Linked DNA regions of Granulicella sibirica. The protein of the gene in region 2 interacts with the protein of the main gene of each other region in a pairwise test. Links are inferred from orthologs where the notes say so. Each region holds a gene or a part of one and is shown on either strand. Other genes may lie near its edges.

Evidence for each region.
Region 1: the proteins of ftsA (region 2) and GRAN_RS03770 interact in binary tests that used the Escherichia coli proteins (3 or more experiments, as listed by UniProt). The link is inferred for Granulicella sibirica from one-to-one orthologs.

The regions. Positions count from the first base shown.
Region 1 is NZ_RDSM01000001.1:903,540-918,897, reverse strand. What follows is about bases 423-3,387. They hold GRAN_RS03770 (rod shape-determining protein), read right to left. Parts: upstream 2,449-3,387; coding sequence 1,396-2,448; downstream 423-1,395. Other genes in these bases: ald (alanine dehydrogenase), read left to right, coding at 2,659-3,387; GRAN_RS03775 (DUF3861 domain-containing protein), read right to left, coding at 1,073-1,378; GRAN_RS03780 (nucleoside hydrolase), read left to right, coding at 423-1,069. Outside these bases: GRAN_RS03785 (alpha/beta fold hydrolase), read left to right, coding at 1-107; more of GRAN_RS03780, read left to right, coding at 209-422; more of ald, read left to right, coding at 3,388-3,771; GRAN_RS03760 (sensor histidine kinase), read left to right, coding at 4,163-6,601; GRAN_RS03755 (TetR/AcrR family transcriptional regulator), read right to left, coding at 6,607-7,149; GRAN_RS03750 (SDR family NAD(P)-dependent oxidoreductase), read left to right, coding at 7,237-8,019; GRAN_RS03745 (hypothetical protein), read right to left, coding at 8,080-9,453; GRAN_RS03740 (hypothetical protein), read right to left, coding at 9,471-10,226; GRAN_RS03735 (PadR family transcriptional regulator), read right to left, coding at 10,223-10,558; GRAN_RS03730 (sigma-54-dependent transcriptional regulator), read left to right, coding at 10,640-12,013; GRAN_RS03725 (hypothetical protein), read right to left, coding at 12,014-12,652; rod shape-determining protein MreC, read left to right, coding at 12,807-13,994; rod shape-determining protein MreD, read left to right, coding at 14,002-14,526; GRAN_RS03710 (hypothetical protein), read right to left, coding at 14,817-15,358. UniProt on the Escherichia coli protein: Forms membrane-associated dynamic filaments that are essential for cell shape determination. Acts by regulating cell wall synthesis and cell elongation, and thus cell shape.
Region 2 is NZ_RDSM01000002.1:677,261-692,431, reverse strand. The notes cover bases 6,105-8,882. They hold ftsA (cell division protein FtsA), read right to left. Parts: upstream 8,209-8,882; coding sequence 7,000-8,208; downstream 6,105-6,999. Other genes in these bases: GRAN_RS13740 (cell division protein FtsQ/DivIB), read right to left, coding at 8,333-8,882. Also shown: tRNA (adenosine(37)-N6)-threonylcarbamoyltransferase complex ATPase subunit type 1 TsaE, read right to left, coding at 1-38; GRAN_RS13765 (NAD(P)H-hydrate dehydratase), read right to left, coding at 35-1,684; GRAN_RS13760 (VWA domain-containing protein), read right to left, coding at 1,732-2,775; GRAN_RS13755 (penicillin-binding transpeptidase domain-containing protein), read right to left, coding at 2,935-4,233; more of GRAN_RS13740, read right to left, coding at 8,883-9,814; GRAN_RS13735 (2-keto-4-pentenoate hydratase), read left to right, coding at 9,869-10,669; aceB (malate synthase A), read left to right, coding at 10,751-12,349; GRAN_RS13725 (class I SAM-dependent methyltransferase), read left to right, coding at 12,419-13,363; non-homologous end joining protein Ku, read left to right, coding at 13,475-14,464; ligD (DNA ligase D), read left to right, coding at 14,467-15,171. UniProt on the Escherichia coli protein: Essential cell division protein that assists in the assembly of the Z ring. May serve as the principal membrane anchor for the Z ring.

The DNA.
Region 1 (15,358 bases), on a different replicon or contig from region 2:
TGATTCGGGAGGTTCGGGCGTTTCTTGAGTCTGTCGAAAAGAGACAAGTATCGCCCGACAATGGGAATTCCGCAGAGGCGGCTAGCGAGACCGTGTTTCAGTCCTAGGAGTGGGCTCGCGTGTCATACTGGGGCGAATGTTCAGACTGACGACTCTCATAGTGTTGTTCGGATTGCTGGGATGTGCTGCTCGCTCGGCGGGCGCGCAGGTGGAAGCAGCGAAGGTGATCTTCGACACGGATATCGGGGACGATATCGATGATGCGTACGCGCTTGGGTTGTTGCTCCGGAGCCCCGAGGTGACTGTGCTTGGGGTGACGACGGCGTTCGGAGATACGCATCTACGGGCGCGCCTCGTTTCGCGTCTTCTGGCGGCGGCGGGACGCGGGGATATACCGGTGTTCGAGGGAGTGAAGAGTTCGGAGAAGATTGCGAACGCGAACTTCTCGCAGAGGGCATACGCAGAGGGTGAGCCGGACCGGGTTTACCCCGACGCGATCGGGTGGATGCTGGAGACGATCAAGAAGAGTCCGGGAGAGATCACGCTCGTGGCGGTGGCTCCGATGACGAACGTGGGGACGCTGATTCAGCGGGATCCGGAGATGTTTCGAAAGCTGAAGCGGGTCGTGATCATGGGCGGGTCGGTGGAGCGGGGGTACACGCCGCATACGACACCGGATCCGGAATGGAACATTGTGCGCGACGTGCCGGCGGCGAAGGCTTTGTTTTCGTCGGGGATTCCGCTGTTTGTGATGCCGCTCGATTCGACGCAGATCCCGCTCGATGCGGCTCGGAGGGCGCAACTCTTTGGGAAGGGAACGGGACTTGCCAAGGCGCTTGAGGAGCTGACGACGGAGTGGCAAGGAGGTAAGGCAAAGTCGCCGGTGCTGTTTGATTCGATTGCGGCGGGTTATACGGTGAAGCCTTCGCTCTGTCCGGTGACGGGGATGCGGATCGAGGTGGATGACAAGGGCTATACGAGGAAGGTGGATGGGCCGGCGAACGCGCAGGTTTGCCTGAAGTCCGATTCGGAGACGTTCTTTCGGTTCTTCATGCCGCGCATGCAGTAGCGGCTACTCGGCCCGATCGGTTTTTCCGGCGGCTTTGAAGGCCTGGATGAAGTCGCGGAAGGGTCCCTGGATGTTCTCGAAGAGGGGATTTTTGCGGTTCAGTAGCATCACCTCGCTAAACATCTTGAGGCTGATGGCGAGGGCGGTGCTGGTTTCTTCGTCGAGGCCCGCGCGGCCCTTGGCGCGCTCGGCGATGGCGAGGATGTCGTCGTGGTTTTTGATGACGAAACTCAGGGCGGTGGCTTCGACTGGCTCGCCCTTGGACCCGGTCAGAGGTTCTACGGTGACGCGATAGCTGTAGGAGTTCATGATTCAGACCCGAAGAATTAGTCGATGGAGATCTTGCGCAGGAGCTTGAAGTCGGAGAGCATTTTACCGGTTCCGAGGACGACGGAGGCTAGCGGGTCGTCGGCGATGGAGACGGGCAGGCCGGTTTCTTCGCGGATGCGTTTGTCAAGGTTCTTGATGAGGGCTCCGCCGCCGGTGAGGACGATGCCGCGGTCGGAGATGTCTGCGGAGAGCTCGGGCGGCGTGCGCTCGAGGGCGACGCGGATGGCGTTGATGATGGTGGCGATGCACTCGCTGAGGGCTTCGCGGATCTCGGAGTCGTCGATGGAGATGGTTTTGGGGACGCCTTCGATGAGGTTGCGGCCGACGATCTGCTTGGTGAGGGGCTTGTCGAGGATGAAGGCGGAGCCGAGCTCCATCTTGATCTGCTCGGCGGTGCGCTCGCCGATGAGCAGGTTGTACTTGCGCTTGATGTAGGTGATGATCGCCTCGTCCATCTGGTTTCCGGCCATGCGGACGGAGCGCGAATAGACGATGCCGGCGAGGGAGATGACGGCGATGTCGGTGGTGCCACCGCCGATGTCGACGACCATGTTTCCGCCGGGCTCGGTGATGGGGAGGCCGGCGCCGATGGCGGCGACCATGGCCTGCTCGACGAGGTGGACCTCGGAGGCCTTGGCGCGGTAGGCGGAGTCCATGACGGCGCGCTTTTCTACCTGAGTGATTTCAGAAGGGACGCCGATGACGATGCGGGGGTGCACCATGCGCTTGCGGTTGTTGTGCGCCTTCATGATGAAGTAGTTCAACATCTTTTCGGTGTGGCGGAAGTCGGCGATGACGCCGTCCTTCATCGGCTTGATGGCGACGATATTGCCGGGAGTGCGGCCGAGCATCTCCTTGGCTTCCTTGCCGACGGCCTCAACCTCGTTGGTGACGGTATTGACGGCGATGATGCTTGGTTCATTGACGATGATTCCCTTGCCATTGGCGTAGACAAGTGTGTTCGCCGTTCCGAGGTCGATCGCGAGATCGCTTGAGAACAGGCTGAAAAGCGAGCGCATGTTGTGGATGCGGGAGCTGTTGAAGGCCATTCGGGGGTTACGTTCCTGACACTGCGAGATTAAGGATGCCGCTAAGGGACTATTGTACGTTGTTGGCCGGATGGGTGCGTGAATCAGCCAGGCATGCACCACGCGCGCCATGACGTGCCCGCGTGCGGTGGATACAATGGGGGTGTTGCCGCTGGTATTTGGTGAAGGCACGCCCTATACAGGCCGAAAAAGACGAGAAAGAGGATAAGGATGATCGTTGGCGTTCCGAAGGAAGTGAAGGATCACGAGAGCCGCGTTGGGGTGACCCCGGCTGGGGTGAAGGCGCTGGTGGAAGCCGGTCATACCGTTCTCGTCGAACATGACGCGGGGGCGCTTTCGGCATTTCCGGATGACGATTACCAGTCGGCGGGCGCGGAAATTGTCGGGTCGGCGTATGACGTGTGGCGGCTTGCGGACATGATCGTGAAGGTGAAGGAGCCGGTGGAGAAGGAGTATCGGCACTTCCGCGAGGGGCTTCTGCTTTTTACGTACCTTCATCTGGCTCCGCTGCGTGACCTGACGGACGCTCTGCTGGAGAAGAAGGTTACGGGGATTGCGTATGAGACGGTTCGGGATCGGACAGGGGCGCTTCCGCTGCTGACGCCGATGAGCGAGGTGGCCGGGAGGATGTCGGTGCAGGTGGGCGCGGCGTATCTCGAGAAGGAGCATGGCGGGCGCGGGGTTCTGCTGGGGGGCGTGCCGGGTGTGGCTCCGGGGAATGTGTGCGTGATTGGTGGAGGGATCGTGGGGACGAATGCGGCGAAGATCGCTCTCGGTATGGGGGCGAAGGTCACGCTGCTGGATTTGAACCTGAATCGGCTGCGCGAGCTTGATGACATCTTTGGCGGACGGGTTTATACCGTCGCTTCGAACAGCTACAACGTCGAGCGGGCCGTTTGTGAGGCGGATCTGGTGATTGGCGGGGTGTTGATCCCGGGTGCGGCGGCCCCGAAGATTGTGACCAAGGCGATGGTTGCCAAGATGAAGAAGGGCGCGGTGATCGTGGATGTGGCGATCGATCAGGGTGGGTGCATCGAGACGGCTCGGCCAACGACGCATAGCGATCCTTCTTACGAGGTCAACGGAGTCGTGCATTATTGCGTGACGAATATGCCGGCGGCTGTGCCGAATACTTCAACGCTGGCGCTGACAAACGCTACGTTTCCTTATGTGTTGAAGCTGGCGAAGCTTGGGGCTACGGCTGCGATTCAGGATGACAAGGGGATTGCGGAAGGGGTTAATACCTTCAATGGGACGCTGACTTATGGGGCCGTTGCGCAGGCTCAGGCGCGGGAGTGGACGCCTGTGGCGGAGTTGCTCTAGGGATCGGCCAGGAGGGGGCTGTGGATAAGACGATGCGGCGTCTCAGGACACAGGCCGATCTCGATGAGCAGCAGCGAGAGACCACCGGTATTGGGCGAATGTCCCGGCGGGTGAATGGGTTACGGGACCTGCGAGCTCAGCATGGCCTCCTACAGCTTGAAGGGGGTGCGTTTTGATGGAACAAGACCTGAACGATCTGTTGTCCGCATGCAATGCCCCCAATGATAAGTACCTGGTTGCCAGCGGCTGCGCGATCTACTTGATGTAGAAGCTCCACGCGATGGCGCGCGGCAGAATAACCGCCGCTTTCCTGAAACTCCTATAATCAACACGCCGTCAGAAGCAGTGCATCAGCAGGGCCAGCGCCGCCGGCTGTGAGCGAGGAGAACGAATGGGAACAGCGACAAGCCGGCGCAAGGTGCTGAGTATTGTCCTGGGAGCCTGCACCCTTCTCCTCATGGGCGGGCTCGTGATCCTGAATGCATTTCATCTGAACTCCCTGAGCCCTTCCTCGTACGAACAGATTCTTGTGTTTACCGGGCTTTCGACTGTGGCGTTCCTGCTGTTCGTCACGGTGCTTGTTCTCCTGGTGCGGAACGTTCTAAAGCTCTACGCCGAGCAGCGCAGCCGCGTGCTTGGGACGCGGCTGCGGACCCGGATGCTGTGGGGAGCGGTGCTGGTTTCGCTCGTTCCGATCGCCTTCATGTTCGCGTTCAGCTTCGGGCTGATGAACCGGAAGGTCGATAGCTGGTTCTCGCAGCCGGTGACGCAGATGCGCGACGACGCCAACCACATGGCGAGCGAGCTTGCCGGTTACACGGCGGCGAACGCAAGGGTCGAGGCCGATTCGATTGCGGCGTCGATTCCGGCGATCCATGCTCCTGGGGCTGGCCAGGTTGCGGACGAGACAGTGATTCGCATCCTGCGGCAGCATGAGACGACCCTTCAGGGCGGATTCGTCGTGGTATATCGCGAGGGCCGAGCTGTTGCCTCGTATCACATGCCGCAGCAAGCGGGTGCGACCGCTGAGGTCAAAGAATGGCTTCCTCAGCAACCGGCGCAGCCGGAGGATGACAACGATGCGACCAAGGGGGCACGACCGCCGGACCTGACGCTCTCTGCCAGTCATCCGGTGAATCTCTCAACCGATGCAGCGATTCTTGAGACAGCGCAGCGGAGCGATGAGCCGATTCTCTCGATAGGGCAGACGGATTATGCACTCGGCACGGCTGGGGTGAAGGGTGGCGGGACAGTCGTGGCGGGGCTTCCGCTCCCGTACGGGCTTGCGAGCACGATGGCGCGGATGCGAACTTCGGCTGATGCGTACTGGACGCTGTTTCGCGGACGACGGCAGTTGCGGAATCTCTATGCCATCCTGCTGGCGATGATGACCTGCCTAGCGCTGTTCGCTTCAAGCTGGCTGGCGCTACATCTCTCCAAGCAGGTAACGAAGCCTGTCGAGAGTCTTGCCGATGCGATGCAGGCGGTTGCCGCGGGAGACTATGCGCGGAGGGTGGCGGAGAGCGCGACGGACGAGCTTGGGGAGTTGATCCGGAGCTTCAACCATATGGCGGGGGATCTCGAGAGCAGCCGGGCGCAGGTGGAGAAGTCGACGCACCAGTTGAACGTGGTGAACGCGACTCTGGAGGCGCGGCGGTCGGAACTCGAGACGATGCTGGAGACGATTCCGAATGGGGTGGCGACGCTCGACTCTGCGGGGCGGATCGTGCTGGCGAATCGGGCGCTCTCGGAGATGATGGATCCGGGCGGGCAAAGGCCGTTCATCGGGCGGGATATCAAAGAGGTGTTTCCAGCGGAGATGATGGATTCTCTCGAACGGCTTATGCGGCGGAGTCATCGCATGGGATCGGCTGCGGGAGAGATGGAGATGGGTGGGAACGGCAACGGGAATGGGCAAGCGCCGTTCGGGAGCAATGGGGCCACGATGAATCTGCTTGCCACCGTTGCGCTGCTGGAGGGTGGGACGGCGCGGACCCATCTTGGTTATGTGCTTGTGCTGGAGAATGCGACGGAACTTCTGCGGGCACAGAAGCAGTCAGCATGGAAGGAAGTCGCGCGGCGGGTGGCGCATGAGATCAAGAATCCACTAACACCAATTTCGCTTTCCGCGGAGCAGATTCATCGTCATATCGAACGGCTCTCGGTGACGATGGCGGAGCAGGAGGTCGAGAGTCCCTCGGTGGCGATCATCCGGCGGTGCTCGGAGGTGATCACGAGTTCGGTGGAGTCAATGCGTTCTCTGGTGGACCAGTTCGCCTCGCTCGCCGAGTTTCCGATGGCGCGGCCACGGCCTGCGGATCTGAATACGATCGTTGAGAGTTCGCTTGCGTTGTTTGCAGGGAGGCTGCAATCGATTCGTCTGGTGCGGCACATGGCGGACGATCTTCCGCTGGTGCTGGCCGACCCGGAGGCGATGAAGCGGGCGTTGGGAAACCTCATCGATAACGCTGCCGAGGCGATGCAGCAGAGCCTGCTGCGCGAGATTCATATTGAGACGAGCCTGCTGGCGAACGGGCTCGTGGAGCTTGTCGTCGCGGATACGGGGTCTGGGCTGACGGACGAGATGCGGGAACGTCTCTTTCTGCCTTACTTCTCGACGAAGCAGAGGGGCACAGGGCTCGGGCTGGCGATCGCGTCGAAGATCATCCAGGAACATCAGGGGACGATCCGGGCAGAAGGGAACGTACCTGTGGGCGCGAAGTTTATCGTTGAGTTGAAGCCTGCTTCGCTGATCGATGGGCAGCCAGTGGAGCCGCTTGAGGTTTCGGCGCTTGCGGCTGAGGTCAAGGCTGGGGCGCTGCCGAACTAGGACCTCTAGGCCTGTGACTTTGGGGTGAGCCGCTTGCGGACCTCGCTCAAAATTTCTTTTGACAGGGAGTCATCGTCTCCGGCGCGTGCCAGGACCATCGCCCCAACCATCGCCGCTGTGGTGAAGATAGCGTCGCCTCGATTGCCGCCCATGGCTTCGAGGATGGCCTTCAGTTCCGTAGAGAAGGTGTGTTGCACCTCGGGCTCGTTGCGAATATCGCCGGAGAGTGCGGACATCGTGCAGCCCTGGGCGGGGTTGTCGCGATGCTTTGTGCTGAGGTAGCGATTGAGATAGGCGGCACGGGTCGTGGCGGTGGCGGAGTTCTTTTTGATACCAGCCAGTGTGGCCTCCATGCCGTACTCGACGGCTGCGGCCATCAGGGCTTCCTTTGAAGGGAAGTGGCTGTAGAAGGCACCGTGGGTGAGGCCGCCGGCCTTCATCACTTCCGCGACGGTGACATCATCGAAGCCGCGTTCACGAAATAACTCCGAGGCCACGCGGACGATGCGCTCGTGTTTTTCTGCTGTCTCTTCGAGGGGATAACGCATGGCTGCCTCCCTGAGAAAATGAATCACGCAAACATGACAATCATCATACATGACGAACATCATGCTTCGCCAAAGAGGAGATCGACCATGAGACTTTCAGGCAAGAAGGCACTTATTACCGGGGGAAACAGCGGCATCGGGCTAGCCACTGCGTTGCGCTTTGTCCAGGAGGGCGCAGAGGTTGCTATCACGGGCCGGGACCAGAAGACGCTCGATGAAGCGGTTGCGCTGCTTGGACCGAAGGCGCGTGGATATCGGGCGGATGTTACGGATGCGGCTGCTCGCAAGGTGCTGTTTGAGCAGTTGGCGAATGACTTTGGCACGCTGGATATCGTGTTTGCCAACGCGGGTATCTCGGGAAGGACGCCGACAGGAACCGCGGATGAGGCGGTCTTCGAGAACATCATTCACATTAACCTGACGGGTGCTTTCGTGACGGCTAACTCAGCGGCTCCCTTGCTGAACGATGGTGGCGCGATCATCTTCAATGCGTCGGTCCACATCTCCGCGGGGCAGCCTGGGATGGCTGCTTATGCGGCAAGCAAGGGCGGCCTGCTGTCGATGGCTCGCTCGATTGCGGCCGATCTTGCGCCGCGTGGTATTCGGGTGAACGTAGTATCACCGGGTGCGACGAAGACACCGATCTGGGCTCGCGGGCCGCGGGCGAATGCGACTCCGGAAGAGAGCGGGGCGCAGGCGGCGTTTGTCGCTACGTTGATTCCACTCGCGCGTTGGGGTGAGGCGGATGAGATCGCCAAGGCGGTTTTATTCCTGGCCTCGGATGATGCTTCCTATGTCAATGCGACGGAACTCTTGGTAGACGGCGGAATGATCGGCTCGCCGCTTGGCTCGCCGCGTAATCGTGGGTAACTTGCGGTGCTGCTGCGGCCCCATCGTTCGCGGTGGGGCTGCGGTTCATAGAGTGGTATTTTATGGAACCAGCTCGAAGTGCTGGATGGCGATGTGGGCTCCGGCGCGGGATCTTTCTTTCGATGGCTTGATTCTTACGGTGATCTCGTCAAACTCTTTTCCGTGAGCGCTGGCGGGGATGGGGAAGGTGAGGACTTCGTTTATGGGTGGCCGGGTCAAGGAGATTGTCTGGGCTTCGCTCGACGCGATTGCAAGGGTTCCCAAGGATTCTGCTGACGGGTTCTTCGTGGAGGTCTTGTCTGTCAGGAGGATCTCGACGTCAATGGCTCCGAGGCGGTTGTCGGCGTTTTGCAGGGCCACGCGCAGGGCGGAGCAGCAACTCACGCTAAGGGGCGCTCCAAGGGATTGGTGAGCCTCCATCGAAAGAGCCTGGAAGTCAGTGGAGCGGACGTTGGCCTTGGTGGGATCGCCTTGGACAGTGCGGGCATCGGGCTTGGGGCGCAGATCGGGTTTCTTGAAGTACCAGTAGACTCCGTCGAATGGGATGAGGACCGGCTTTGAGCGCGTGCTTGCCAGGTTTGTGCGGGTGATGGGTACGGGTGGAACGATGTCGGGATGGGGCTTGAGAGGCAGTATTAGGATGATGCCGGAGTAGTCGCTGCCGGTCGTCTTTGCGTCGTGGACGACGGAGGGATTGTTGTCCTTGGCGTGGACGGCGTGCAGTATGGCGAAGCGGCCCTGGCGGAGAAATGGGATGAGCGCGATCGCGGTGAGGACGATGATCGTGAGGGATTCGGTGATGAGGGCGTTGATCGAAGGTTTCCGGGCTTTGTCCTCGGTCCGTGACTTCGTTGGCAGAGCCCAGAGCGATAGGGCTGCGCCTGCGGCGATCAGGATTCCAGCGGGCAGCGAGTAGCCAAGGACGAGAAGCGTGATGCCTGCCTCGAGGGCGATGGAGGTCAGGACGGCGGGCAGGACTGTCCGCAGGAAGGGCGGCGGCTCGCGGCAATCGAAGAGACTGGATTGGACGTTATGCGAGAGGTGGGGTTCTGGGGCTGGCTTCCACTTTCGCAGGAAGAACGTCGCGTAGATCGCGATAACGGGCGGGACCGCGACGATCCAAGGCGAGTCCTCCTGGAAGAGGAGCGCGAGCAGAGGGAGCCAGGCGGTCGCCATCCAGAGGCCGGCGATCAGTGGAACCGCAGGGGTTTCGATCTGGTCGCGAAAGACACGGCATGCGAGCCAGACGGCAAGAGCGTGGGCGGCTGCCGCGATTGCGACGAAGAGCAAGGCGTGGCCGAGGAGGGTTGGCCAAGTGAGGGAACGAGCAGAGGGTGGAGTGCAGATGAGGAACGCAGCGGCGCTCGTGACAATCAGGCTTGCCAGTAACGGAACGGCGATGGCTGCTGGCGATTGCGTGGTCTCTTCCGTCACAGGAGTCCGCCTCCGAGTCAGATGGCTTGAGGTGCGCGGCGTCGGGGTAGGAGAGAGAAGCCCAGATAGTGGTGGGCTTTATGCTCGGTAGACTTCGTGGCCGATGCCGTCGGGATGCGGAGTGTGCGGGCTAACCTTGGTCCGCGTGGGAGAGCGAGCAGTATGGCGGAGAGGAGGGTGAGGGTTAGTGGGATGCTGATGGTAAGGAGGTGGAAGGTGAGGTAGAAGTCCTGTTGGCCCACGTCGGTTAGTGAGATTCCGGGATGGCTGAGGTACTGGAGGGCGGCGAACGTGGTGACGAGGAGGACGCTGACGCTGGTCGACAAGCCTAGAGCCAGACTGACGGGCGAGAGGGCGCGATCCTTGTGAGGGAAGGCGACGAGATAGAGGATGAGGCCGAGCCAGACGAAGGTGATCGCCGGGGCGACTCCGCTGGCGATCTCAGCGCAGGAGGAGTAGGGCCAGGGAAGCGCGATCCAGCGATCGGCGTTGGCCTGGGATAGACGGCCATGCGCAAGGAATTGCCAGACCGGGTAGAGGGTGTTCCACCCGGCGGAGAAGACGATGGGCCGGGCGTGGTCGCGGAGCCTGGCCCAGAGTTCGATCCCGATCGCTTTCAGGACCTGACGTTGATGCCATTGTTTGGAACGACCTGCGCGAAGCTCTTCGAGGAGGTCTCCGGAGAGGGCGTCGCGGTGGGTTCCGAAGGTTAGGTGCTCGAGGAGCCAGGTGGCGATTCTGGTTGTGAAGGGCAGGGCGTTCGATGAACTCATGCGAGGTCTTCTCCCATAGTTGGCAGTGACTTCCACAACTTGCTCAGGACTCTGCGGGTCTCGTGAACGGCCTGGAGACCTTGATCGGTGACGCGGAAGTATCGTTTGGCCCTGCCGCCGCGTTCGGGTGTCGATTCGCCGAGGCTGGAGGCGATCAGGCCCTTGATCTCGAGACGATCGAGGGAGGCGTAGACGCTGCCGACGGCTACTTCGCGTCCCCGGCGGATGGCTAACTCGCGGGCGAGCGGGACGCCGTAAGCCTCGTCGCCGAGGTGCAGGATGGTGAGGAGAACCATGAGTTCGAACTCGCCGAGATAGCTATGCTCCCGCATTTCTTCAACAGTAGCGAACAAATAAGAATCGGGCAAGGCCTTCAGGAATGAACAGGTAGACTCATCGTGAGGAGTTACTGATTGAATCACGTTCTGATCGTCGATGACGAAGCCGAAATCCGCACCTCGCTGGAAGCGATTCTTGCCGAGGAAGGGTACCTCGTGACCACGGCGGCTACGGCGACCGAAGGGCTGACGCTGATTCGCGATGCTGCCTACGACGTGGTGCTTCTGGATATCTGGCTGCCGGACCGGGATGGGCTGGACGCGCTGGCTGAGATTCGACGGATCGAATCGGCTAATCTGCCCGAGGTGGTGATCATCTCGGGGCATGGAACGATCGAGGCAGCGGTGCGTGCCACGAAGCTGGGCGCTTACGACTTTCTGGAGAAGCCGCTGTCGCTCGAACGCACGCTCATCGTGATCAAGAACGCGATGAAGGCGCGACAGATGCGCGAGGATAACCAGGAGTTTGCGCGGCAGCTTGCGATCAAGGGGACGGTGACGGGGCAGAGCGTGGCGCTGAAGGCATTGCGACAGCAGATCAAGCTGATGGCTCCGACGAATGGGCGGGTGCTGATCTTCGGCGAGAGCGGAACGGGAAAAGAGCTGATTGGGCGGGCGATGCACTCGGAGAGCTTGCGGAAGGACCGGGTTTTCGTCGAATTGAATTGCGCGGCGATTCCCGAGGACTATATCGAGAGCGAGCTGTTTGGGTATCGCAACAGCGCGATTCCTGGCGGGCCTCCAGAGAAGCGGGGGACGTTCGAGCGGGCGGACGGGGGGACATTGTTCCTCGATGAAGTCGGGGACATGAGTCTCAAGACGCAGGCGAAGGTGTTGCGTGCGCTCGATGAGCAGAGGTTTTTGCCGGTGGGCGCTTCGCATGCAATTCACGTCGATGTGCGGGTAATTGCAGCGACGAATAAGGACCTGGAGGAGGAGATTGCGCGTGGGAACTTCCGCGAGGATCTTTTCTATCGGCTTAACGTCATTCCGTTTTATGTACCTCCACTGAGGGACCGGAAGGAAGACATTCCGCTTCTGGTGAAGGAGTTTCTGCAGGAATTCGGGCAGCAATACGGCCGGCCGCATGTAGAGATGAACGAGGATGCGTTGTCGGCCTTGCGGCAATATCACTGGCCAGGGAATGTACGGGAGCTTCGGAACCTGGTGGAGAGGGTGCTCATTCTGAATCCGAAGGCGGCACGGATCGAGCGGAAGCATCTTCCGATGCTGGTGTATCGGGAGTCGCGGGATGCGGCAAAGAACCTTGGGAAAGGCGAGGAGTTCGGGTCGCTCCTCGAGGCGCGGGAGGCGTACGAGCGGGACTACATCCTGAAGAAGCTGGATGAATGTAATGGCAACGTGACGCGGACGGCGGAGAGCCTTGGGCTAGAGCGCAGCCATCTGTACCGGAAGATGAAGGCGCTTGGAGTTGCGATCAAGGAATAGTCACGGGTTGGGCGCGAGGCGCTGGCGGGCGACGGCGGCGGTGCGGACGCCGTCGAGCAGGTGGGAGCGGACCTCGTCGATGCGGAAGGCGCCGGCGTCGTAGAGGTAGACGCGTCCGAAGGCGTTCGATGCGGTCTGGCCGAACTGGTGGGCGTAGTAGAGGATCACGAGAGCGCGCTGACCCGATTCGGTGCGTGTCGTTCGGGGCTGACCGTTCTCTGACGGGAGGGTCTGGGTGAGGCCTTGCTTTGCTCCTCCGGGGACGGAGGTGTCGGGGTCGGTGCCGGCGATGTCGGCTCCGAGGATGGCAGTGGTGATCTCTTCGTAGTTTCCGGCGCTATCGACTTCGGTGGGAAGCGGAACGGCGCGGTAGGTGTCGGCTGAGGGGATGAGGGCGATGCCGCGGAAGAGGGTGTCCGCGTCATTGCGACGGTAGAGGACTACCTGCACACGGCCGAGAGGGCCGAGTTCCACCGGCAGAGGCTGTGCGACTTCGGTTGCGCCCTGGGGAAGAGCCTTCTGGATCGCCTGCGTTAGGGCTGCGTTCTGGGGCTGATGGCCTGCGGGCTGGGCTTGGGTCGTCCAGGCGGAGATGGTGAGGGTGATGGCGGCGACGATGGGGATCGACCTGCGGGTCATCGGGGTCTCCGTGCTTCATGCGCAGCATAGTTGATAGGCTGCATCTCTGGGATGCATTGGGAGCTCTGTTCGATAGCACGCGGCTTGGCTAGGTGGGTTCCTCATGTTGCGTGTTTCCGTTGCGGGAGACATCTCGCCGATAATGGGGAGGCCGATGGAATTCTTCACCCGCTTCAAGAACGCACTCGTCCTGATAGTTGTGCTGCTGGCACAGACGATTGCTCTTGCGGTACAGGTGAGGCGAGGACCGGATTCGACGGGAACGGATTCCAAGCAGGTGCGGTTGCTGCGGGTCTGGGCTGCGGCGATCGTGACGCCGGTGGCGAAGACGACGCACTTCTTCAGTGGGGGCGTTCGCGGTGGGTGGTCGAACTACGTGGCGCTTTGGCATGTGAGACAGCAGGATGAGGCACTGCGGGGTCAGTTGGCGGCGATCCGGTTGCAGCAGGCCGCGCAGGCGGAGGACGTGATCGAAGGCAGAAGGCTGCAGGCGCTGCTGCAGTTTCGGGAGCATTATGTGTCTTCGACGATTGCGGCTCAGGTGATTGGGACGAGTGGAAGCGATACGTCGCGGATGCTGCTGATCGACAAGGGCGCGGATGCGGGGTTGAAGCCGGATATGGCGGTGATTACGCCGGATGGAATCGTGGGGAAGTTGCGGGATGTCTTTCCGCATAGTGCGCAGCTTCTGCTGATCAGCGATCAGACTTCCGGAGCTGGCGTGATGCTGCAGAGCACGCGGATTCGGGCGATCCTGAAGGGGACCTCGTCGGGCCGGGTGCAGATTGGGAATCTCACTGCGGACTCGCGGATTCAGCCTGGTGAGGTGGTGCTGACTTCGGGTGGCGATCAGGTTTATCCGAGGGGTTTGCCGGTTGGTGTGGTGGAGAGCATCGCGCCAGATCCGGAGCATCAGCCTTATTCGGCGATCACGATCAGGCCTGCGGCGAAGCTCGCGCAACTGGAAGAAGTCCTGGTGATTACGGCGACGCAGACGGAGCTTTCGGCGGAGGCGCAGAAGGATCTCGATGTGGCTCTCGCGAAGCACACGGAGGATGTCAATGCGGCGAAGGCCGCGGCTGCTGCTTCGCCGGCTTCCCAGCGAGGGCTCGATATGACCGATCCGAAGGATGCGGAGGAGAAGGCGAAGGCTGCTGCTGCTGCCGCGGCTGATCCGACGAAACCTTTGCCTCCTGTGCAACTGGTTCCAAGGCCTGTTCCGACGTTGCATCCGGATCGGTATAGTCCTGGATCGACGCCTTCGGCGACGGAGCTGACTCCTGGAGCTCCGCGTCAGCCTCAGAGCGCTCCGGCGACGGACAGTCAGGAGACTCCGCGCTAGCGCGCTTATGGCGACTCGAAGCTACACATCACGACGGGAACTCGAACAGTACAGCTTTCACCCAGCGATGACTCTTCTGGTTCCGCTTGCAGCGATCCTGCTGCAGGTGCTGCTGCCAAAGGCGATCCCGAAGCTGGCGATCCTGGATCTTCCGCTGATTGCGACCATCTTCTTTGCCGTTGCGCGACGGAGTCCAATTGCCGGAACGCTGACAGGCGCGCTGATCGGGCTGATGCAGGATGCGTTGACGAATCAGCCGATCGGCGTAAATGGGATGGCCAAGTGCGTGATCGGCTATATTGCTGCCAGCATTGGAGTTAAGGTGGATGTGGAGAACATCGGCACGCGCGTGCTGATGAACTTCGCTTTTTCACTGCTGGAGAGCGTGTTGCTGTATCTCATTCAAAGCAGGTTACTTGGTTTGCCGGGATTCCACCTGCTCTGGCTGCACGAGGTGATCCGGGCGCTGGCGAATACGGCGGTTGCGCTGCCTGTCTTCCTCTTCCTGGATCGTGGGAAGAGGATGATCTGATGATCTAACGGTGTACCCCCCCTCCCACTGGCGGGGCGCAAGTGCTTTCTTTTGTTGAGCATGCGTCGCGGGTTCTCCGGTAAGTTGTTCATTCCAATAGGCTTATATCTAAATATTAGATAAGAAAAGGGTTATACCCGTGCGGGCGCACCGATGGGTCTTCTCTTTTGACTGCTTACTTTAATTGTAGACTTGCCACCGAAACTAAAAGGACACCGATTTTTCCGTTTCGTTTCAATGAGTTAGGTGGTTTTGGGGCTTGACAAGAATTCGCGGGGGGCCGACTTGCGTCATTGCGGAGGCTCGGCGGTGGAGAGGATGCGGGTGGTGGCGGTGAAGCGGCGGTAGCGGGTGTAGGTGTGCTCGACGTCGACGGTGATGGTTTTGCCCTTGTCCGGGTAGAAGAAGTGGACGGCGCTATGGGTGGGGACGGGCACTCCATCGATGATCTGGAAGTCCTTCTGGGCGTGGCTGCCGTGAAGCATCTGGGCCTCGTCGGTAAGGACGTCGAAGGTGAGGCGGAGGATGGCGGGACTGGTTTCGCTGACCCACAGGTCATAGCGGCGGGTGGCGGCGGGGACGGTGGGAGTGGCTTCGAGGACGTGGGTGGGGTATCCATCGAGGGACTCCTGGCGGAGTTCGGTGAGGCGGTAGGCGGGGGTGAGGAGGTCGGGGAGGTTGATGCCGGCCTCGACGAGGTGGATGCGGAGAAGGTCGGCGCGGGCCTTGGCGTCGAGACCTTTGCGTTCGGCGACGGCCTGGTCGTAGCGGGCCTGCTCTTTCGCGACGTCGGACCCGGCGAGGGGCTTTCCGTTGCGCTCGACGACGCGTT
Region 2 (15,171 bases):
CTGGTCTTGAGCTTCTTCTCCCGCGTCCACTCCCTCATTCATGCACTCCCGCCAGCCAGGTAAACCCATCCTCGTCACGGACCCGGTACCGGAAGGCGTCGCTCAGATGGGACACCGTATCGGTCGCAAGCACCGTATGCTCGTCCATCGCATGCGCCGCGAAGTCTCCAGCAAGCCCGTGCAGATACACAGCCGCCTCAACCGCCCGCGCCACATCCTGCGGAAACTGAGCAATCATCGCGGCAACGATCCCCGTCAAAATATCGCCGCTCCCACCCTTCGCCATCGAAGGATTCCCGGTCGTGTTCACCGCGATGCTCCCATCGGGATGCGCGATCAACGTCCTCCACCCTTTCAGCACAAGCGTCACCCCATGCTCCGTCGCAAACTTCCGCGCCAGCCCAATGCGATCCGCCTCAACCTCTTTCACCGTCATCCCCGCAAGCCGCCCCATCTCGCCCGGATGCGGAGTCAGCACAACCGTCCTACCACCCGCCGCGGCACTCTTCAACAACTCCGTCTTCCCCGCAAACGCATTCAAGGCATCAGCATCGATTACCACCGGCATCGTCGTCTTCGCCACCAACGCCCGCGCAAACTCCGACGCCTCCCCTCGCGTCGAAAGCCCCGGCCCAACAGCAAGCACCGAGATCCCCTTGATCAGCGTCGCCAGCTTTTCCTCTTCAAGATTCGCCATTGAAGCCTCGCCAGCGTCTCCCTCGGCGAGAGCCCGTACCATCAACTCCGGCGTCACCCTCCCCACCTCGTTCGCGATCATCTTCGGCACACCAGCCGTCACCAGCCCCGCACCCGTCCGCAGCGCCGCGAGTGAACTCATCGAAGGCGCGCCAAACGTCCCGTAGCTCCCACCGACAAGCAGCACATGCCCAAACTTGCCTTTATTCCCATTGATATCCCGCCAGGCTTCCGCGATCGCCTTCGACTCACCCGCCCAACTAACCCGCCCAGCCGACTGGATCGCCTCATCCGGCGACCCGATCTCCGCCACCACCACCGGCCCAAACGCATCGCCCGACACCCGCGACGATGCCAGATGCCCAAACACGTGTGCCATCTTCGGAGCCGTAAAGGTCACGACCGCATCCGCTCGGAAAGCACCTTCCGCATTCTGTTCAACCGAATCCGCATCCCAGCCTGAGGGCAAATCGACCGCCACCACCGGAGCCGTGAGCCGGCTAACCCGTTCCTGGGCAACGGCAGCCACTCCACGCAACGGTGCTTTGAAACCCGTCCCAACCACCGCATCAATCAGGAGCTCCGCCCCTTCAAGTGCCGCGCTCTGCTCAAATAATTCTTCTTCCCCAGCGCAGAACTCGATCAGAACGGCTGGTCCGTCATCGTCACCCGTCGCAGCGCCACGAAGGTCATCCAGCATCTTCGCAGGAAGACCCTTGATATCACCCTCCGCGGCCAGCAGAAGCACCGTGACCTCGCATCCTGCGAGCGCGATCAGGCGAGCCGCAACCAGCCCATCCCCACCGTTATTGCCTTTCCCGCAAATTACGGTCACGTGCTTCGCCTCGGGATACTCCCGCAGGCAGAACCGGGCCACCGCGTCTCCGGCCCTTTCCATCAGCTCCTCAAGCGGAATCCCAAACTCCTCCTCGGTTCGCTTGTCTACCGCGCCCATCTCCGCCGCCGTCAGAACCTGCATCATGGTCATAAATCCTCATCTCTATGATGAAGGAAACCGGCGATGCGCGTCCTGGTTTAGGGCTGCGCGTAATATCCATCCCGCGTCCGCGCAATGAGCCCAGGCTTCTCCACCTTCACCTCGATGTGGTGATATTCATCTGGCTTGTCCGCCGGAGCCGGTTCGAACGATATCTGGTAGTAGGCGTCCGTATCCGAGACGGCTTTCTGGAGCATTGCCCTGACATCGTTGCTCGAGGTCAGCGTAAGGCCGCCGCTCTGCCGCGCCAGCACTTGTAGACCCAGGTCTCCCAGATCCGTCTTTCCCGAATTGGGTACCCCCTTCAGGTAGTTCTCGTAGTAGAAGGCTGCCGAGAGATTCTCCGTCGGACCAAGCGGGTTCAGATTGTAGAGAGTAATTCCGGCCTCGCGCATCGCGGTCGAGGTATCGACGATTGTCCGAAAGATGCGTTCGCGCTCCTTCATCGAAAGATCGACACCTGCTCCCGAAAGCAGCGGCCACCCGGGCGAGACCCACAGAACGAGCTTCCGTCCGGGACGAGGCCCTTCGCGCGCCATCAACTGCCGAAGCGCCTCGAGCGACAGTTGCAGTCGATCCTCCGCCCCATAGAAGCCCGCCGACCGTCGGATTTCCCTCAGGCCGATCGTCTGGTGATCCAGCGAGTCAGCCAGGGAATTTCCGTCCCTGGAGAATGTCTGCTGCATCTGGCTTCCGGTATCCGTAAAGATTGCCAGAGCCGTCGGGAGCTCCAGCTTCCCGCCGTTCGCTTTCAAAAACTGGTCGATCTGCTGCCGTTCGTAGCTCACATGCTCGTAGTTCGTGTTCACGGCGTCGATCAGCAGAACGACCTCCACCGGCTCCTGCCCGCGGGCCATCGCTCGGAATGAAGTCATCGGCCTCGCCGTCTTGTTGTCGGTCAGAAGGAAATCCCCCTGCTCCAGCCCCGCAACGGGTGGTCCGTTCTTAGCCGCAACCACGACGTCAAGGCTGATCCTCCCCTTATCCGGATGAGCGGCAACTTCCGGCTGTTGCGCCATCGCCGAGGAGGCCGGTAGAAGGCAAAGAAGAAGAAGCAGGCGAAAGCGCACGTCGATCAGCATGAATCCCTCGTGCCCGGGCAGGGGTATGTCGCCTCCCGAACCCTCACGGCCAAGCCGCAAGCTTCTAGACACTTAGACGCAAACGAGCTGGTCGAAGACCCGGCACCCAGATACAACAAAGGCTCCTACTCATGGGAGCCTCGCCGCTAGACAGAAACGTTACCGTGTTCCCGCAACCGGGCTTCCCTCCGACATCGGTGTCACCGTCGGAGTAGCCGGCGTAACCATGGGAGTAAAGCCGGGCTTCGGCGTAAAGTAGTTCCGCGCCGAGAGAGACCGATAGAATTGCCCCGTCAACTCCGCCGCTTTCGGTCCAAAGGTAGGCCGACCGCCCTCCAGGAAGATCACCGTGACGATTCGCCCGGTCGGGGTATCGGCGAACGACCCGAACCAACCGTACCGCGTTCCGTTGTTCGAGCACGTCCCCGTCTTCCCCATCACTGGAAACTCACGAAAGTTAGCACGGAGCGACCGAGCGGTCCCATACTGCACCACCGCTTCCATCCCGGGCTTCATCTCCGGAATCAGAGGCGCAATATCGAGAATCCGCTTCACCTTCGGTTCGAACGAGGCGATGTCCTCCTGAGCCTGCGGATGCTGCAGATAGTAGAGCGTCCCGCCATTCGCGATCGCCGACACGAGCGCCCCAAGCTGCAGTGGCGTCATCGACACGCTCTCACCAAACGAGCACATCCGCCCCACGCCACCCTGCGCCTTCGGAAGCTCCTGGTCAGGATACCGTCCAAGCTGCTCGCCCTCGATTTTGTACCCGGCCAGTTCGCCAAGTCCGAACTGGTTCGCATAGTGCTTCACGCGCTCAAAGCCAAGCGACCGCCCAAGCGTTTCGAAATAAAGATTGTTCGAGTGCGCGAGCGCCTCGGTGAGCGTGAGGTGATAGCCACCCCCAAGACTGACCGGAGTATCCCGCTTGACGATTCCCTCCTCGAGCGCCGCAAGCGCAACCGAAAGCTTGATTGTCGAGCACGGCTCAGCACCCGGAGAAAGTGCCAGCTTCTGGTTCACCATCGCCAGGATGCGGCCACTAGAAGGATCGATCGCCAGCGCGGTACCGTTCATATTGCCGAGCGCCTCGATAGCCGCTGCCCGGACGACTGGATCTTCGCCCGTGGTTACGTCACCTGCGGTCAGATTGTCGGCAAAGGAGCTAGCTGTAAATCGCTCGGTAAAACGCGACCGCCGCACCGCAACCACCGGGCCAGCTCCGCGTCCATGGCCGCCCCGCACCGCTCTTCCCCGAACCGGGATCGCATGTACAGCGCGGCGTCCAACGGCGGCACGCGCAGGATGGACGGGATGAGCAGACCGAGCCGTCTTCGACGCTTTCATGGCCGCCCGAGGCGCGGGCTTATGTTTGGCCGCAAACGCCTCGCCCAAACCTCCGAACATCAAAACCAGGCCAAGCACCGCCGCAAAACATCGCCCGCAGAGATCCGTCATTCACTATCCCTCTAATCCATCGCCAATATGACCGTACACACGACCAGGAGAAAGCACGTTCCCTGCCAAAGCGTCGAGGTTCCATCCAACCTGGCCTAACAATACGTCTAGTTCCCCCGCCGTAGAAACGCCGGAATATCCAGCTCATCCGAATCGGGGCTCGGAACCACGGATTGGCCACCTGCGAACGATGGCACACGCACCGTCGGTTCGACCGGAGCTGACCCCGGAGCGTTCAGTCTCGACTCGGCATACTGCGCACGCAGTGGCTTGGGAATCTCGTAGTCCTCCTGAGCACGAGCCGGGGCAGCCTCGACTGGCGGCTCCGCCGGACGCGCTCCACGGATAAACGAAGGCCGGAAGAAATCATCATCGAAAACGGACGCCGAAACCGGCTTCAACTGCGGCTCTCTCGCTTGTTCCCGCATCGGAACCCGCTCCGGAACAAGCGAAGCCGCCGCTGGACGCGGTGGAGGCTGTGGGGCTGGCGGTGCGACGGGGGGAGGTGCCTGGGCCGCAACCGGTGGGGCGGACGTGATCGGCGGCGCGGGCGGGGCCGGGGCCGGAGCAGGTGCAGGAGCAACCGCCACAGGTGCCGGAGCGGCCACCGGAGGCACCATTGGAATCGGCGCCGGGGCAGCTGCGACAGGCGTGGTGGTGACTACCGGCGTCGGAACATACTCGTCCTCCACTGCGGGGGCGAACTCCTCATCAAAATCCGCCTCAATATTCGAGGCCGAGCTGAACTCAGATCCCTCCGGCTCCCAATGCGGAGCCTCCTCTTCCAGAGCAGTCAGTTCGTACCGTTCACGCACGACGTTGGCATCCTCAGGCTCGGGAAGCTGATGCGCCATGATGATAGGGGGAGCGGATGGAGGAACGGGAACCGGAGCAACAGCCGCCACCGGCTCCGCCGGTACAGGTGCCGGAACCACGGGAGCAGCAGGAGCTGGCGGAGGCTGTGGTGTAGCCGCTAACGGCTCAGCCGCAGCCGGAGCGGTTTGCGGAACAGGTGCAGGCTCAGCTACAGGTGCTGCGGCGATAAGCGCAGGGGCATCCGTTGCAGCCGGTTCGACAGAAGGTGCTGACTCGAGCAGCGTAGCCAGTTCGACAGGAGCTGCAGGCTCGAAGGAAGGCGCAGCCGGTACTGGCTCAGCCGGAGCAGGCTGATGCACAGGTTCGGGCGCTGCCACGACCGGCTCGGGCGAAGCCGAAGCAGCCGGTTGTGCTGGAGCAGGTTCGGGCGCGGGTGCCGCCGAAACAGTTTCAGGTACGGCCGACGCAGCGGCCGCCTCAGGTTCCGGAGCAGCCGCGACCGGCTCAGGCTCAGCCGCAACAGCCTCTTCAACAGGCTCGGGGGCAGAAAGAGCGGCGGGAGCAGCCGCCTCCTCTTCCTCTTTGATCTCACCCGCAAATTCCGCAGGCTCAGGCGCTTCCACAGCCGGTGCGGAAGCTTCAGCACGCGGAGTGATCGGAACCTCGGCCGCCCGGTGCGTCGGCAGCATCACCTCCGCCAGCATCCTCTCGCGCCTTTGCGGGTGCGAGTCCTGCCGGAAGCCGGTCGCGATCACCGTAATCTTCACATCGTCGCCCATCGACTCATCCAGCACCGCGCCGAAGATGATGTTCGCGTCCTCATGCGCCGCGTTCTGGATGATCGACGAAGCTTCATTGACCTCGCTGAGTCGCAGACTGCTCGACCCCGTGATGTTGATCAAAATCCCGCGCGCGCCGTCAATAGCCCCCGCCTCGAGCAGAGGAGACGCCATTGCCGCAATCGCCGCGTCCGCCGCCCGGTTTCCACCCGATCGCATCGCCGTACCCATCACGGCATAGCCCATGCCGGCCATGGTCGTCTTCACGTCGGCGAAGTCCCGGTTGATGACGCCTGGAATCGTAATAATGTCCGAAATTCCCTGCACGCCCTGCCGCAGCACATCGTCCGCAATGCGGAAACTCTCGAAGAAGCCCGCGTCCTTGGCCACTGCAAGCAGCTTCTCGTTCGGAATCACGATCACCGTATCGACCGAGTCCAGAAGCTCCTGCATGCCGCGTTCCGCCTGCATCATGCGCCGCTTGCCTTCGAACAGGAACGGCCTGGTCACCACCGCAACCGTCAGCGCACCCATCTCTGAAGCCAGCGACGCGATCACCGGAGCCGCACCCGTCCCGGTTCCGCCGCCAAGCCCCGTGGTCACAAACACCATGTCCGCGCCCTCGAGCGCCTCGATAATCTTGTCCGAATCCTCAAGCGCGGCCCGCCGCCCCACATCGGGGTTCGACCCTGCTCCCAGCCCGCTCGTCAGCTTCACCCCAAGCTGCAGCTTCACCGGTGCATTCGACATCTCCAGCGCCTGCGCATCCGTGTTCGCCACGATGAACTCGACGCCTTCCACCTTCGCCGCGATCATCCGGTTCACGGCGTTGTTTCCGCCGCCGCCGACCCCGATGACCTTGATCCGCGCCCCGCGCGGCGTTTCGTCGTGGAAGTGAATCCGAAGGTCATCCGCTGCATTCGACATGTCTCATACTCCTAAGGGGCCTAAACCCGTGATTCCGTGATCTGATTCTGTCATCGCCAATGGTCGAGGAGAAGCGAAAGCTCGAATGCGAGGTACCCAACTCGATTCCACAAGCTTCATTTCAGCCTGTCAGACCGTTGCTCTACAACTAAAGTCTAATGCCCGAGCCCGTACCTATAACCTGGATGCTCCATCCAGGACAAAGAGACGCATCGTTTCCTGGAATCAGTCCCGATTCGACGACCTAGGCATTTCCCGCAAAGATCCCACGCAGCTTGGCCCGGAACCCCTGCGTCTCGTGCGCCCGCCGGATCTGCGTCCGATGGGTATAGAGCAGCATCCCAACCGCCGTCGCGAACTCCGGCCCCGCCAGCTCCGCCGGCATCCTCGACATCGGCACCGGCAACCCGATCCGCACCGGCACGCGCAGCAGGCTCTCCGCGTTATCCTGCAACCCCACCATCCGCGCCCCCCCGCCAGTCAGGACGCATCCAGCCCCAAGCGCCTCCAGCACCCCACCCTGCCGCAGGTTGTCGCGCAGCATCGTGAACAGCTCCCGCGCCCTCGGCTCCAGAATCTCGGCCAGAAACCTCTGCCGCACCAGCCTCGGCTGCTCTCGCCCGATCTCGATCTCGTTCAACTGCGGCACGGACGTCACCACGCAGTTTCCGTACACCTTCTTCAACTCTTCCGCTTCTTCGACCGTCACATGCAGTCCGACCGCAAGGTCGTTCGTGAAGTGATCCCCGCCAAGTGGAATGACAGCCGTGTGCGCGATCGACCCCTCAAAGAACACAGCCAGCTCGGTCGTACTAGCCCCAATATCCGCGACGCACACCCCAAGCTCACGCTCGTCGGCTGAAAGTACAGCCTCCGCCGACGCGATCCCCTCATACACCGTATCCGTCACCTCGAGCCCTGCCCGGTTCGCGCACGTAATCACGCTCTGCGCCACCCCACCCGAGCAGGTAGAAAGATGCAGATTCACCTCAAGCTTGTTCCCCACCATCCCCACCGGATCGTGAATCCCCGCCTGGTCGTCGAGGATGAACTCCTGCGGCAGAAGATGAAGTACCTCCCGGTCCGGCGGCAGTGCAATCGAACGCGCCCGGTCAACCGCCGCCCGAACCTCCTCGCGCGTAATCTCGCGCATCCGGCTTCCCATCGAAATGCCGCCCCGGCTGTTGATCCCCTTCACATGCGCCCCGCCAATCCCGACAACGCACGACTCGATCCCCGCCCGTGCCAGCCGCTCCGCCGTTAGCGCCGCCCGGTTGATCGCCTCAGCCGCCGGCCCAAGCTCCGCGATCAGCCCCTTGCGCATCCCACGCGACACCTCGATGCCATGCCCGCGATACCGCAGCACACCGTCGGCGACCTCGGCCACCAGCACGCAGCTCTTCGCATTCCCCGCATCCAGCACCGTAATCAGGTTTTCAGGCTTCTGATTCATCGTCCCCACTGCTACGTCTCTGCATCATCATGCACGATTACGATAAGCTGACGTCCCCGCTTCTGTCTCCGCATCAGGCCGTCATCCCGGAAAGGACCAGCCGCCCCGCCTGAACCACCACCCATTACCGCCCCGTCTTCGCATCCGGAAAGTGCGGCGACCCAAAAACACTCTTCGCCTTTGCCACGGCAGGATGAACGGTAACAGGATGAACGGTAACAGGATGAACGGTAACAGGATGAACGGTAACAGGATGAACGGTAACAGGATGAACGGTAACAGGATGAACGGTAACAGGATGAACGGTAACAGGATGAGCGGTAACAGGATGAGCGGTAACAGGATGAGCCACCGCCTTCGCGGGAGCCTTCAGATGCGCGGCCGGACCGACCTCGCCCGACCCGCCGGCCACCGGAATCGCCGCCCCCTGCTGCATCTCGAGCACGACCTGCCGCTCATAGCGCATATCGGCCGAGGCAAGCTTCGGATACTGCGTTCTCCACCCCGGCAACTGCTCCTCGAACTTCCGGTACCGCTGCAGGAAGTCCGTTTCCCCAAAATGAACCATGATCTCCGTCGCCTGGTCTGGAATGAGCGCCTTCACATCCTCCGGATTCGAAAGATCCACCTCGCTCAATCTCGCTGAGATGTTCTCATTCGTGCTGTCCAGATCCCCGGTGAACCTCTCGAAGATTTTCATCCGCGCCGCCCGCACTGAAAGCGGCTCGTCGGCGCTGATCCCCGTCACGACAGGAAACGAATACCGCTTCCCAAAATCCTTCGAGTCGGCCGCATCCGAAGCCGAATCGCCGACCATATCCAGAAGCACACCGTTCTTATCCACCAGCCCGATCTGGCTTCCCTGCCGCACAAACGCCACCGGCGTACGCTCCACGATCGACACCCGCAGCCGATTCGGCAGAAGGCGCATCACCGTCGCATGCGCCACCCACGGCAGACGTTCGAGTTCTTCCCGCCGATCCGCCAACGAGATATTGAAAACGTTCCGTTCCACATCCTCGCCGAACACGCTCAACAACTGCGCCCGCGTCAGGTGGCTGTTCCCCTCGATCTGGATCGACGAAGACGCCGGAATGACAAATCGCTCATCATGCAGCAAAAACTTCTGGGTCTCGTACGCGGCAGTCGCCACCAAACCGAGCCCCGCAACCAGCGCCACCCCCGCCAGCACCCGCCCCCGCGTCGTCTTCGGAACGGCTCCCCGTCGAAATGTCAGCCGGAACCCCGACCCGAATCCCGAACGCCGCGTCTTGCTGAGACCCGGAACCTCGCTGCCACCGGTCGCACTCTCTCCATAGGCACGGCGCAGCTTCCGTTCCGGAACGGTGCCGATCCGCTGCCCCGCCCTGCCCGTCTCCGAGTCCGCATACCGTTCTTCTCTGATCGCCTGCATGGCCATAATCGACTCTTCCTGACTTCGCACGCCCGCCGCGAACCCACACCCTGCCGCAACCTGGCCCGTATCTCCCTCACTATAGCCTCGACGCCGATCCATTCGAAGCGCCACCGGCAGGGGGTACCCACACAGGAACTCACCCAAAAGCGCATTCAGCCCGTCGCGGTCCTGGAGACGAGACAGAACCAACCCCCATCGGCGACACTGACTCCGGCGCATCACAATATCCAGGAGCGACACCCCATGATCGAACCCACCGGACCACGCGAAGCCCAGTTGATCGAAACCTCGAACATCCTGCTTGACGCACGCCGCACCGGCGTCCTCATCGACGACCTTCCCGTCGAGCTTCGCCCCACCACCATGGACGAGGTCTATTTCGTCCAGGGCCTCATCGCCCAGGCCTACACCACGCCGGAAGACGGCATCGGCGGCTGGAAGATCGGCGCGCCCAATCCCGAGGCCACGCCCGCCTACGCCCCCTTGCCCAAAGTCTGGATTGCCCCCTCCGGAGCCTTACTCTCCGGCTCGCAGTGGCGTTATCGCGGTCTCGAAGCCGAGATCGCCTTCCTCCTCGGAGCCGACCTCCCGCCCCGCTCCGACACACCCTACACCCGCGAAGAGGTCCTCGCCGCCGTCGCCTCCTGCCATCCAGTCATCGAGGTCCTCGAGTCCGGCCTGCTCGATCCCATGAAGGCCGATCGCATGTCCATGCTCGCCGACCTGCAGATGCACGGCGGCCTCGTCTACGGCGCACCCGTCCCCGAATGGCAGTCCATCGACTGGACTCAGGAAACGGTGGCCCTCGCCGTCGACGGAAGCATCCGCGTCGAGCGAACCGGATCCAACACCTCCGGCGACTTCGTCAAGCTGCTCCCCTGGCTCGCCAACGAAGGCGCCATCCGTACCCGGGGCCTCTATGCCGGCCAATGGATCACCACCGGCTCCTGGACCGGCAACACCCTCGCCATGGGACAATCCAGCGTCGACGTTCGCTTCCACACCGCTGGCCGCGTCACCTTGCGCTACTCCGTCGAAGACTAGCCGCACGATGTGGATCCCTCTGTTGCAAAAGCAGGATGGGCCGTCTTCCCCGTAAGCCGCAGCATAAGAAAGGTCTCACGCATGTCCGAGTACCCGGAAGGCATCACCTTCTCGACCCCGCTCTCGCTCCGTCACGCCGAGGTTCTCACGCCCGAAGCGATCGCCTTCCTCGCGAACCTGCATCGCACCTTCAACGCCCGCCGCCTTGAACTCCTCGCCGCCCGCGACACTCGCCAGGCCCGCCTCGACGCCGGCGAAAAGCCCGACTTCCTCCCCGAAACCAGGCACATCCGCGACGCCGACTGGCACATCGCCCCGCTCCCCGCCGACCTCCTCGACCGCCGCGTCGAGATCACCGGCCCCGTCGACCGCAAGATGATCATCAACGCCCTCAACTGCGGCGCGAAAGTCTTCATGGCCGACTTCGAAGACTCCACCACCCCGACCTGGGACAACGTCCTCGAAGGCCAACTCAACCTCCGCGACGCCGTCCGCCGCACCATCACGTATGAAGACCCCAAAACGAAAAAATCCTACAAGCTGAACGACCAGGTAGCCGTCCTCTTCGTCCGCGCCCGTGGCTGGCATCTCGAAGAGCGCCACCTCCTCGTCGACGGCGTCCCCATGTCCGGCGGCCTCTTCGACTTCGGCCTCTATCTCTTCCACAACGCGAAAGAGCTCCTCCACCGAGGCTCCGGCCCCTACTTCTATCTCCCCAAGATGGAGTCGCACCTCGAAGCTCGTCTCTGGAACGACGTCTTCACCGTAGCCGAGGCCGCCCTCGACCTACCCAAGGGCAGCATCAAAGCCACCGTCCTCATCGAGACCATCCTCGCCACCTTCGAGATGGACGAGATCCTCTACGAACTCCGGGACCACTCCGCCGGCCTCAACTGCGGACGCTGGGACTACATCTTCTCCTTCATTAAAAAATTCGCCGCCGACACCAGCATCCTCCTGCCGGACCGCGGCCAGGTCACCATGACCACCCACTTCATGCGCAGCTACTCCAGGCTCGCCATCAAGACCTGCCACCACCGCAAGGCACCCGCCATGGGTGGCATGTCCGCATTCATTCCCATCAAGTCCGACCTCGAAGCCAACGAACGCGCCCTCACCCAGGTCCGCGCCGACAAGGAACGCGAGGCAACCGATGGCCACGACGGCACCTGGGTCGCCCACCCTGGCCTCGTCCCCATCGCCCTCGAAGTCTTCGACCGCGTCATGCCCCAGCCCAACCAGATCTCGAAACAACTCCCCGAATACACCTGCACCGCCGAAGACCTCCTCCGCATCCCCGAAGGCACAATCTCAGAAGCAGGCGTCCGCCAGAACGTAGCAGTAGGCCTCGGCTACGTCGAAGCATGGCTCCGAGGCATCGGCTGCGTCCCCCTCTTCAACCTCATGGAAGACGCCGCGACGGCCGAGATCAGCCGCGCCCAGCTTTGGCAGTGGGTCCACCACCATGCCGTCATGGACGACGGCCTACCCGTCACCACCGAACTCGTCGAACAGGTCATCGAAGACGAACTAGCCCTCACCCGCCCCAAGGTTGACGACACCCGCTTTCAGGCCTATCTGCAGGCCGCCGACCTTATGCGCGACCTCATCGCCAGCCGGAAGTTCACCACCTTCCTCACCCTTCCGGCCTACGATCAGGTCTTCGCCGAGGGGCTGTAGCGCGGTCCAGCTTTTGCCGATAGGGGATATCTGAACGGCGAGCAGGTTGATCCTCGTCCAAAAGAAACCATGACTGAAGAACAGCGTGTCCCCGGTTTCCCGAAGAAACTCATCTCGTTCACGCGGTGCCTTTACGACGGCGCGGAACTGAATCTATCGGAGGGATACACTCCAACGTCCGCCCAGGACGCTTGGGTCCACTGCGGCGAGGTCGTATGCTGCGCGTGCGGCGCAACCTTTCACATCGACAACGGCATCCTCAATCTGCTCGACCAATCCTCTCTCGACGAGGAAAGCGTCAACGAACAGCGCCAGCGGAATGAAAGCCAGTTCACCTTCGACGCCATGGATACGCCGGATCAGCGCGCCCATCACGAGATGGAGATGTCCCCGACACTCGAAGCCCTGCCCCTCACCATCTCCCAGACGATCCTCGAAGTAGGCTGCGGCGAGGGCCGCTACACGACAGTCCTTGCCGGCCGTGCAAACGTACTTGCCGTCGACTTTTCCATTGGCTTACTCCGAATCCTGCAGCGCCGCTTACCACAGGGAACAAAAAACGTAGGCCTGGTCCTCGGCGACGTCACCACAATCAAGACGGCGACCCGCAAGTTCGACTACGTCTTTTCCACGCTCACCTCGAACCTCCCCACGCGCAGGCATCGAGACGCCCTCTATCGTCTCGCGCAGACCGCCCTCCAGCCGCGCGGACGCTTCGTCTACAGCGGTCATCTGCAGGGAATCCGCCACGCCCTCTCCGGCCAGAAGAAGTCCGAGCACTACACCCCCGGCGGCATCTACCGCTACGCCTTCGATCTCTCGGAAGCAGCCGCCGAGGTCAAGCCGTATTTCAAGAAAGTTCACGCGCGGCCCATCCAGATCTACTTCCCCATGTCCCGCACCCTGCGCCTGCCCACAGTCGGCCTCTCACGCCTTCTGGAACACGTTCCCTTCGCGAACCGCCTCGGAGAACTTGTCCTCGTAGCAGCGGACCAGCCACGGGAAGCTAACTAGATCGCTGTAATCCCTGGCCTATGTACCAAGAAGAGCCTATGTACCAACCAGTAAAGACATCTTGGCCTTATAGTTAGGAATCAAAATCACAGCACTCCGTGAGGCCAAGAAATGGCGATACGCCCGTACTGGACCGGTCAAATCCAGATCTCGCTCGTTCAATTCGGCGTCAAGCTCTACGTCGCGACCGAAGCCAAGAGCGAAATCCGCTTCCATCAGATCTCCCGCAAGACCGGCGAACGTGTCCGCCACCAGAAGGTTCTCGCCTCCGCGGTGGACAATCCGTCCGAGGAAAGCGAGTCCCCCGCCGCCGTTGTCGAAAAGGACGAGATCGTCAAGGGCTACGAGTACCGCAAGGGCGAATACATCACCATCGAGCCCAAAGAGCTCGAGCAGCTTCGCGTCCCCTCCAAGCACACCATGGAGATCACCCAGTTCGTCGACGAGAGCGACATCGACCCCGAGTTCTTCGAGAAGCCCTACTTCGTCACACCCGAAAACGACGCCCAGGCACAAGCCTTCGCCGTAGTCCGTCAGGCTCTCAAGGAGACGAAGAAGGTCGCCCTCACCAAGATCGCCTTCTCCGGCCGCGAGCACGTCGTCGCTCTCACCCCCACGCAGGACGACTCTCTCGGCGGCATGATGGCCTACACCATGCGCTACGCCCAGGAACTCCGCGACCCCAAAGAGTACTTCCGCGACATCAAGAAGCCCGACGTCGACGAGGATTCCCTCGGCCTCGCCAAGGAACTCATCAAGCGCAAAGCCGCGAAGTTTGACCCAACTAAGTTCGTCGACGGCTACGAAGTCGCTCTAAAGGAACTCGTAGAAGCCAAGATCGAACACGCCCCCATCCCCAAGGACGAAGCCCCCGCTCCGCAGCGCGGCAAGGTCATCAACCTCATGGACGCCCTGCGCAAGTCGGTCAGCAGCGTCAAGGCCGACGACCTCGTATTGGAGTCGCCTGCTCCCGTCGCCTCAAAGAAGAAGTCCCCAGCGAAGGCCGAAGCAAAGAAAGGCATCACCCTCGTCAAGTCAGAGGAGGCCGACAAGCCTGAGACCAAGCCGACGAAGCCTGCGAGCCGCCGCAAGTCCGCCTGACAATGACGACTGCGAAAAAGGTCGCGAAGAAAGCCAGTACGGCGAAGGCTGCAAAGACAGTCGCCAAAGCTACTCCTTCCGACGCCGTCGACGAGCAGCTCGCCCGCTACCGCTCCATGCGCGACTTCGGCATCACCGCCGAGCCCTCCGGGGCCTCCACTGCCGGGCAACAAGCCGGCGAAAAAGTCCGCTCCATGCAATGGCCGTTTGTGATCCAGAAGCACGCCGCCAGCCACCTCCACTACGATTTCCGCCTCGGCTGGAACGGCGTCCTCAAATCCTGGGCCTGCGCCAAGGGCCCGTCCTACAACGTCAAGGACAAGCGCCTCGCCGTCCAGGTCGAAGACCATCCCATGGAATACGGCGGCTTCGAGGGCATCATCCCCGCCGGCCAGTACGGCGGGGGCACCGTCATGGTCTGGGACCAGGGCACCTGGGAACCACAGCCCGGCCACACCGACGTCGACGCCGCCCTGCGCGATGGCCAGATCAAGTTCATCATGCACGGCGCCAAGATCAAGGGGAAATGGGCCCTCATCCGCATGGGCGGCAAGGCCGCGACCGAGCGCAAACCCAACTGGCTCCTCATCAAGGAGCACGACGACTTCGAACGTCCCGACGGCCCATCCATCACCGACGAAGAGCCCGACTCCGTCGTCACCAACCGCACCATGGATCAGATCGCCCACAGCGAAGACCACGTCTGG